DNA from 4 places in the Saccharopolyspora cebuensis genome. Region 2 is predicted to be linked to each of the others. Evidence: riboswitches for the same ligand, from Rfam matches in the RefSeq annotation. Region 2 holds a riboswitch; each other region holds the start of a gene.
What was found. A riboswitch is a leader RNA that binds a small molecule or an ion and turns the genes downstream of it on or off. The one in region 2 is predicted to bind cobalamin.
Positions count from the first base shown of each region.

Region 1: linked by a shared signal. The riboswitch ahead of ABD976_RS00830 (VWA domain-containing protein) and the one ahead of metE (5-methyltetrahydropteroyltriglutamate--homocysteine S-methyltransferase) in region 2 are both predicted to bind cobalamin.
Region 3: linked by a shared signal. The riboswitch ahead of ABD976_RS17395 (ribonucleoside-diphosphate reductase subunit alpha) and the one ahead of metE (5-methyltetrahydropteroyltriglutamate--homocysteine S-methyltransferase) in region 2 are both predicted to bind cobalamin.
Region 4: linked by a shared signal. The riboswitch ahead of ABD976_RS19500 (ABC transporter substrate-binding protein) and the one ahead of metE (5-methyltetrahydropteroyltriglutamate--homocysteine S-methyltransferase) in region 2 are both predicted to bind cobalamin.

Region 1 covers NZ_BAABII010000001.1:184,881-187,073, forward strand. The annotation lists gene ABD976_RS00830 (VWA domain-containing protein) at 1-1,301, opposite strand, end outside; cobalamin riboswitch at 1,356-1,481, opposite strand; gene ABD976_RS00835 (GNAT family N-acetyltransferase) at 1,734-2,186, opposite strand.
Region 2 covers NZ_BAABII010000009.1:65,925-68,117, reverse strand. The annotation lists gene ABD976_RS14355 (arylamine N-acetyltransferase family protein) at 1-298, shown strand, start outside; cobalamin riboswitch at 560-804, shown strand; gene metE (5-methyltetrahydropteroyltriglutamate--homocysteine S-methyltransferase) at 936-2,193, shown strand, end outside.
Region 3 covers NZ_BAABII010000012.1:2,662-4,854, forward strand. The annotation lists gene ABD976_RS17395 (ribonucleoside-diphosphate reductase subunit alpha) at 1-1,002, opposite strand, end outside; cobalamin riboswitch at 1,108-1,298, opposite strand; gene ABD976_RS17400 (glycoside hydrolase family 3 protein) at 1,419-2,193, shown strand, end outside.
Region 4 covers NZ_BAABII010000013.1:85,837-88,029, reverse strand. The annotation lists gene ABD976_RS19510 (DUF885 domain-containing protein) at 1-120, opposite strand, end outside; gene ABD976_RS19505 (DUF3153 domain-containing protein) at 222-905, shown strand; cobalamin riboswitch at 942-1,125, shown strand; gene ABD976_RS19500 (ABC transporter substrate-binding protein) at 1,185-2,186, shown strand; gene ABD976_RS19495 (FecCD family ABC transporter permease) at 2,183-2,193, shown strand, end outside.

The DNA of each region.
Region 1 (2,193 bases), on a different contig from region 2:
GGCACCTCCAGCAGCCGCGCCCGGAAGGCCGGTTCCGGTGCCGCGGGTTGGCGGTCGGCACCGCCCGAACCCTCGTCGCCGTCAGCGCCACCGCTGCGGCCGCCCTCGCCCTCATCGCCGCTGCCGGGAGCACCGGCCCCGGGACCGCCATCATCGGGACCACCGTCATCGGGTCCGCCGTCGTCCGGACCGCCGTCGTCGGGTCCGCCGTCCTCCGGAGCGCCGCCGCCCGGGCCGTCCGGCGGCGGGTCGTCGTCGCCGTCCCCGGCGTGCTCGGCCGCCTCGGAGAGGGCCTGCTGCAACTGGTCCTCCGCCATCCCCGGCTCGTCGAACGGGTCGCGCCTGCGCCGGTGCGGCAGCGCCAGCCGGGCCGCCGTCTCGACGTCCTGCTCGGCCACCGCGTCCGCGCCGCGCCACGCCGCGTGCGCCACGGCGGTGCGGGCCAGCACCAGGTCGGCGCGCATCCCGTCGACCTCCAGCGCGGCGCACAGCGCGGAGATGCGGCGCAGCTCGGAATCCGGCAGCACCACGGCGTCCAGGCGGGCGCGGGCCTCGACGATGCGCCGGGCCAGCTCCGCGTCGGCCTCCGCCCACTGCCCGGCGAAGCCCTCCGGGTCGTCCTCGAAGGCCAGCCGCCTGCGCACCACCTCGGTCCGGGTGGCGACCTCGCGGGCGGCGGCGACGTGCACGGTCAGGCCGAACCGGTCCAGGAGTTGCGGGCGCAGCTCGCCCTCCTCCGGGTTCATCGTGCCGACCAGCAGGAACGACGCGGCGTGCGAGACCGACACCCCGTCGCGCTCGACGTGCGCGCGACCCATCGCCGCGGCGTCCAGCAGCAGGTCGACCAGGTGGTCGTGCAGCAGGTTGACCTCGTCGACGTAGAGCACGCCCCGGTGCGCGGCGGCCAGCAGGCCGGGCTGGAAGGCGCGGACGCCCTCGGTCAGCGCGCGCTCCAGGTCCAGCGAGCCGATCAGCCGGTCCTCGGTGGCCCCGACCGGCAGCTCCACCAGCCCGGCCGGTCGGCGCTGGGCCACCACCGCGTCGTGCGGGCCGTCCGGGCACCGGTCGTCCAGCGCGTCGGGGGCGCACCCGAACCGGCAGCCCTCGACGACGTCGAGGGCGGGCAGCAGCCCCGCCAGCGCCCGCACCGCGGTCGACTTGGCGGTGCCCTTCTCACCGCGCACCAGCACCCCGCCGATGCGCGGGTGGATCGCGTTGAGCAGCAGCGCGAGCCGGAGGTCGTCGTGACCGACCACGGCGGAGAACGGGAAGCGCGCGGCGGCGCGCGGAGGAGCGGTCATGCCGGGTTCCTTCCTCGGGTGTCGGACGCCCCGGGTATCGGGAAGGAGGGGCCGCAGTGTCCTGGCTCCCGGATCGGCGCGGGCCGCCGGCCTTCCCAGGCATCGCCCGGTGGCACGTGGTGGCGGACCGCTCCCCGGTCACAGTGGCGCCGACCGCGCCGGATTCGCACCGGCTTCCTGCCGCACCCCTCGCGTGGATCACCCGGCATCGTCGCAGACCCCGATCACCGGACCAACACACCCGAGACCAGCGCCACGTCAGGGACCCCACCCGTTCGGGAACTAGGTGAGGGGCACCCTTGTCCAAGTAACTTGGGCAAGGGTGCCCCTCACTCAGTTCCCTTTCGGGTGAGGTGGGTGGGGCGTCGGCCGCCTTTCGGAGCTCAGCGGTGCCGTCGTCGTTGCGGGGTGGGGGATCAGGCGCGCGGGGGATCAGGCGCGGCGCATCGGGACGTGGGGGATGCCGTCATCCAGGTACTCCTCCCCGTCCTCGGCGAAGCCGAAGGAGCGGTAGAAGTCGACGGCGTAGGTCTGCGCGGAGAGCACGACGGGGCTGCGCCGGACCTCGGCGACGGCGGCGCGCATCAGCTTGCGCCCCAGCCCGAGGCCGCGGGCGCTCTGGGCGGTGCACACCCGGCCGATCCGGTAGACGCCGTCGGGGTCTTCCAGCAGGCGCAGGTAGCCGAGCACGAAACCATCGGCGGAATCGATCCAGAAGTGCCGGGTGGTCTCCTCCAGATCCCTGCCGTCGAGTTCCGGGTACGCGCACTGCTGCTCGGCGACGAAGACGTCGACGCGCAGGCGCAGCATCCGGTAGAAGTCGTCGGCGTCCAGGTCCGCGGTGTAGGCGCGGTGGACGGCGGTCGCGAGCGGCTGGAGGGTCACCTGAACC
Region 2 (2,193 bases):
CCTGCTGCGCGACGGCGAGCCGCAGTACCGGCTGGAGCCCCGCCCCCGCGCGCTGCGGGACTTCGAGCCCACCTGCTGGTACCAGCAGACCTCGCCGCGCTCGCCGTTCACCCGCGGCCCGACCTGCTCGCTGCGCACCGGCGCGGGCCGGGTCACCCTCAGCGGAACGCGACTGGTCCGCACCGAGCACGGCGAGCGCACCGAGCGGACCCTCACCGAGGACGAGGCGCTGGCGACCTACCGCGAGGTGTTCGGGATGCCCCTCGACCGGCTCCCCGCCGACCCGGCGCAGCGCTGAGCGGACGCCCACTGCGGAGGGTCCCGTCCCCGGTGGACCGACGTGGCGGGCGTCCGCGCGAGGCGCCGGCCGCGGTGCTCGGTGACGCCGCGCGCCACCGGACCGTCCGGCTCGACGGCGGGCGGGCGCCCGCGCGACGGTGTGTCCGGGATCTCACCGCGGTGGCGCGGCGGGTCGAAAGGCGACGTCAACGGGCGCCGCGCCCGGTGCGCGGGGACCCTCGTGGCGGCGGGCGCCCTTGCCAACGCGAGGTCGGCGGCTAGCCTGATCCGTGCTGGTGGTTCGGCCGCCCCCACCCGACCGGGCGGGAGCGGCCGAGGCAAGAGGGAACCCGGTGCGAATCCGGGACTGCCCCGCAGCGGTGAACGGGAACCAACGCCGTCCCCGGTCCACGACCGGGATCAGCACTGGGCCACCAGGCCCGGGAAGCGACGGCCAGTAGGAATCCCCGGCGACGCCGGGAAGCGCCCGTGAGTCCGAAGACCTGCCACCGGTGCGCGCGCCGGAGCGGTGCGCGCTGTTCGAGGCCCCGCGGGAGGGCCTGCCGGACGACGCCCGCGCGGCAGCTCGTCGCGCCGTCGCGCCCTGCGCTCTCCCGGTCTCGGACCCCTGTCGTCGAGCTCGCGAGGAGAGAGCGTTGACAACCACGATCGGTTCCACCGTGCTGGGCTACCCCCGGATCGGCCCCGACCGGGAGCTCAAACGAGCCCTGGAGCGCTACTGGGCCGGGCGGATCGGCGAGCCGGAACTCCGGGAGGTCGCCCGCGGTCTGCGGGTGGACACGTGGCGCTCGCTGCACGAGGCCGGACTGGATTCGGTGCCGGGCAACACGTTCTCGTACTACGACCAGGTGCTCGACACCGCGGTCGTCTTCGGTGCGGTGCCCGAACGGTTCACCGCGCTCGGGCTGAGCCCGCTGGACACCTACTTCGCGATGGCGCGCGGGGTGGAGTCCACGCCGCCGCTGGAGATGACCAAGTGGTTCGACACCAACTACCACTACCTCGTCCCGGAAATCGGCCCGGACACGCGGTTCTCGCTGTCCGATCAGTCCCCTGTGGACCAGTACCAGGAAGCCCTGGAAGCGGGCGTGACCACCCGCCCGGTGCTGGTCGGGCCGCTGACCTTCCTGCTGCTGTCCAAATCGGACGACCAGGCGCCGGAGTCGTTCCGCCCGCTGGACCGGCTCGACGACCTGCTGACCGCCTACGCCGAGCTGCTCGGTGAGCTGCACCGCGCGGGCGCGGAGTGGGTGCAGCTCGACGAGCCCGCGTTCGCCGCCGACCGCTCCCCCGCCGAGCTGGCCGCGCTGCGCGCCGCCTACCGGCGCCTGGGCGAGCTGACCGAGCGGCCGAAGATCCTGGCGGCCGGCTACTTCGGCGATCTGGGCGAGGCGCTCGGCGAGCTGGCCGCCACCCCGGTCGAGGCGCTGGCGGTGGACCTGGTCGCCGGGCGGTCGGCGCTGGACCGGCTCCCGTCGGTGCGCGGCCTGGCGGACAAGGCGCTGGTCGCCGGACTGGTCGACGGGCGCAACGTCTGGCGCACCGACCTGGACGGCGCGCTGTCCACCGCCGCGACCCTGCTGGGCCTGGCGGGCGAGGTCGCGGTCGGCACGTCCTGCTCGCTGCTGCACGTGCCCTACGACGTCGAGGCCGAGACCGCCGTGGACGCGCGGGTGGCGTCCTGGCTGGCCTTCGCGCGGCAGAAGGTCGACGAGGTCGTGGTCCTCGGCCGGGCGCTGCGCGACGGGCGCGAGGCGGTGGCCGACGAGCTCACCGCCGCCCGGCGCGCGGTCGCCGACCGGGCCGGAGCCGACTCGGTGCGCGACAACCGGGTCCGGGCCCGGCTGGACTCGCTGCGCCCGGAGCACGCGCGGCGCGGTGACTACGCCGGGC
Region 3 (2,193 bases), on a different contig from region 2:
GTTCGCGGTGTTCATGTCGTGGGTGCGCCTGCGGTCGTCGCCGGTGTTCTTGCGCAGGTCGAGGAATTCCTCGACGTCGATGTGCCAGGTCTCCAGGTAGGCGCAGACCGCGCCCTTGCGCTTGCCGCCCTGGTTGACCGCGACCGCGGTGTCGTTGGCGATCTTGAGGAACGGCACCACGCCCTGCGAGTTGCCGTTGGTGCCGCGGATGTGCGCGCCGATGCCGCGCACCGGCGTCCAGTCGTTGCCGAGCCCGCCCGCGTACTTCGACAGCAGGGCGTTGTTGCTGATCGAGTGGAAGATCGCGGCGAGGTCGTCGTCCACCGTGGTCAGGAAGCACGACGAGAGCTGCGGGCGGGTGGTCCCGGCGTTGAACAGGGTCGGCGTCGAGCACATGAAGTCCATCGAGGACAGCAGCTCGTAGAACTCGATCGCGCGCGCCTCGCGGTCGTCCTCGCGCAGCGCCAGGCCCATCGCGACCCGCATGAAGAACGCCTGCGGCAGCTCGTAGCGGGTGCCGCCGACGTGCAGGAAGTAGCGGTCGTAGAGGGTCTGCAGGCCGAGGAACCCGAAGGCGAGGTCGCGGTCGGGCAGCAGGGCGCGGCCGAGCCGGTCCAGGTCGAACGAGGCCAGTTCCGGGGCGAGCTGACCGGCGTCGACGCCGAAGCGCACGTAGTCGGCGAAGTAGCCCGGGTACTGGTCGCGCATTTCGACCTGGTCGGCTTCCCGCGGCTGTCCGGCCAACAGGCTCAGCACCTCGCGGCGCAGCTTGTCCAGCAGCAGCCGGGCGGTGACCGCGAAGTAGTTCGGTTCGACTTCGACCAGGGTGCGCGCGGCCATGATCTGCGCCAGCGCGAGTTCGTCACCGCTGATGCCGTCGTAGATGGTGCGCTGGACCTCGGCCAGCACGGCGTCGGCCGATACCCCGGTCAGGCCGTCGCACGCCTGCTGGACCACGGTGGACACCCGGGTCCAGGTCGGGGTGGCGAGTGTTGCGGTCACTTGGGCTCTCTCCCTCGCGAGCTCGGTGGACCACGACGGCGCACGGGGAGACCGCGGGGCGGTCGTCCGCGTGGACCCGCCCTCGAGGTCCCGGACAGGCACGCGCGCGGCGTGCCACCGGTGGCAGGTCTTCGGACTCACGGGCGGCCTACTGGTCGTGGCTTCCCAGGCTCGACGAGCCCAGTGCCGGATACGACGGTCGTTCCCGTTCACCGCTGCGGGGCAGTCCCGGACTCGCACCGGGTTCCCTCTTCGCCACCGGATCGCTCCGGTGGACCACCAGCGGCCACACACTACATCTTGGGTCAGCTCCTCTTTCGGATGGCCACATACCGGTGTGTCGGGCTTCCGGTCGACACGCCCGGACCGGTCGCCGAGACTGGCGGGGCGGACCACGGGGAGAGGGGGATCCCGGCATGGGGGCCGTCGACGAGGCCGAATTGCGCAGGCTGCTCGCCCAGCTCAGCGTCGCGGACAAGGTCCGGTTGCTGACCGGGGCGGACCTGTGGACGCTGCACCCGCTCCCGGAGATCGGGCTGCGTCCCTTGGTGCTCTCCGACGGTCCGCACGGCGTGCGCGGCCCCACCTTCGACGAGCGCGATGCCTCGCTGCTGCTGCCGGTGGCCTCGGCGCTGGCCGCCACCTGGGACCGGGCGGCGGCGCGCACCGCGGGCGGGCTGCTCGGCGACGAGGCCCGCAGGCGCGGCGTGCACGTGGTGCTCGCACCGACCGTCAACCTGCACCGCACCCCGTTCTCGGGCAGGCACTTCGAGAACTTCTCCGAGGACCCGCTGCTGGTCGCCGCGATGGGCGCCGAGGTCGTCGCGGGCGTCCAGTCCCGCGACGTGGCCGCCACGCCGAAGCACTTCGCGGCCAACGACAGCGAGACCGAACGGCTGTCCTACGACGTGCGGGTGGACGAGCGGACGCTGCGGGACGTCTACCTCGCCCCGTTCGAGCGGATCATCGCCGAAGCCGGGCCGTGGGCGCTGATGGCCGCCTGCAACTCGGTCCTCGGCCGGTCCATGACCGAGAACTCCTGGCTGCTCAACGACGTGCTCAAGGGCGAGTGGGACTGGGACGGCGCGGTGGTGTCGGACTGGTTCGCCACCCGCTCGGTGGAGGCCGCGGCGCTGGGCGGGCTGGACCTGGCCATGCCCGGGCCGGGTGGGCCGTGGCGGGAGCTGGGCG
Region 4 (2,193 bases), on a different contig from region 2:
CGTCATGTCCTCGTCGTGACCCGGCAGCCCGAGGAAGGTGCCGGAAATGGGGTCGAGCGCGGCCAGCTCGTCGACGAACCGGTCGCTGATCTCGTGCACGCCCTGCTGATCAGTCGCCATGCCCGCCCACGCTAGTCGTCGCCCGCCGGAGCCTCATCCGGATTCCTCCGGCGCGGTCGTGCACCCGGCGAAAACCCGCAGCCGGTGCGACGATTCGGCAGGTGGAGCGGACAACGAGCGGTCGTCGAACGGGCCCCGCCCGCGGTGCGGTGCTGGGTCTGCTGCTGGTGCTCGTCGGGATGGTCACCAGCGGCTGCCTGCACGTGAACGCGGCGCTCACGATCGACGGCGAGGACGCCGTCGCGGGTGAGCTGGTGATCACCACGCAGACCGCCGACGGGAAGGTCCCGTTCCAGTTGACCCCGCCCGAGGACCTGGCCGACCAGGTGCGGATCACGCCTTACGCGCAGGGCGACCGGGTCGGCTCGCACCTGTCGTTCCGCGGCCTGAGCTTCGACGAGGTGACCCGGCTGAGCCAGTCGCTCACCCCGGACGACTCGCGCTACCAGTTCCAGCTCTCCCGCAGCGGCTCGCTGGTGATCCTGGAGGCCTCGGCCGACCTCACCCCGCTGGCCAACACCGACTCGTCGGTCGAGGTCAAGGTCAGCGCGCCGGGCGAGATCACCAGCACCAACGGCGAGGAGAGCGCGGGCACGGTCACCTGGGAGCTGGAACCGGGCGAGGTGACCAGGCTCGCGGCGACCTTCCAGTACGCCAGCGCGACCGGCGGCGGCTGGGTCGGCTGGGCGGCGCTGCTGACCGGCACGACCTTCCTGGTGGCGCTGGTCGTCGCCGCGCTGGCGCTGACCACCCACCTGCGGGCGCGCGCGGCCGAGGAAGCCTGAGCGCGCACCCCGCAAGGCCACCCGGACCGGACCCCTTAGGGTGAGGCGCGAGCCAGTCGTGCCCGCGGGAGCGGGACGGGGAATCCGGTCGGAAGCCGGAGCTGACGCGCAGCGGTAGGGGTGCTGGGCGAGGACACGTGCCACTGGGCCACCAGGCCCGGGAAGGCTCCTCGCCCGTACGAGCCCGAGCCCGAAGACCTGCTGGCTCGCCGGGACGCACACCGCTTCCCGGCTCGCACCCGGGCTTCGCGACCGAGCCCCGAGCGAAGGACGGTAGTCTTGCGCACCCGCCGCGCGGTGGTCCTGACCAGCCTCGCCACCCTCGCCCTCACCAGTTGCGCCGCACCCGAGGCCGGAGCACCGGCACCCGGCGCCGTGTCCGTGCCCAACTGCGACCGGGAGGTCGTGGTCGAGCAACCGCCGCAGCGCGCGGTGAGCCTGAACCAGAGCACCACCGAGATCATGCTGTCGCTGGGCCTGCAGGACCGGATGGTCGGCACCGCGACCTGGACCGACCCGGTGGACCCGGACCTGGCCGAAGCCAACGCGCGGGTGCCGAGGCTGGCCGACAACGCCCCGTCGTTCGAGACCGTGCTGAGCACCGAACCGGACATCGTGCTGGGCGCCTACCAGGCCGTCTTCACCGATGAGCGGGTCGCCTCGCGGGAGCGCTTCGGGCAGCTCGGCGTGCCGACCTACCTGTCGCCGAGCAACTGCCTGCCGGAGGAGGCGCCGCTGGGCGAACCGGTGGTGCTGGAGGACATCTACCGCGAGGTGCGGGAGATCGCGACGCTGTTCGGGGTGCCCGAGCGCGGCGAGGCGCTGATCGCGGACCTGCGCGACCGGGTGTCGGCGGCGCAGCGGAAGGTGGCGGGGCTGGACCTGCCGCCGGAGACCTCCGTGCTGTTCTGGTTCGCCCGCACCGAAACCCCGTACGTGGCGGGCGGCACCGGTGCCCCGGCGATCATGGCGCGCACCCTCGGGGTCCGCGGCACCTACGCCGACCAGCGCTCGATGTGGCCGCAGATCGGCTGGGAGGACATCCTGGCCCGCAACCCCTCGCTGCTGGTGCTCGGTGATCTGACCCGCGACGGCGAGGGCGACTCGTTGCGGGCCAAGGTCGACTTCCTGCGCGGCGACCCGGCCGTCTCCCGGCTCCCGGCGGTGCGCGAGCAGCGCTGGCTGCCGATGACCGGCACGGCGCTGAACGTGAGCCTGCAGACCATCGACGGGATCGAGGCCCTGGCCGACGCGCTGGTCGAGCTGGACCGGCAGCGGTGAGCCGCGC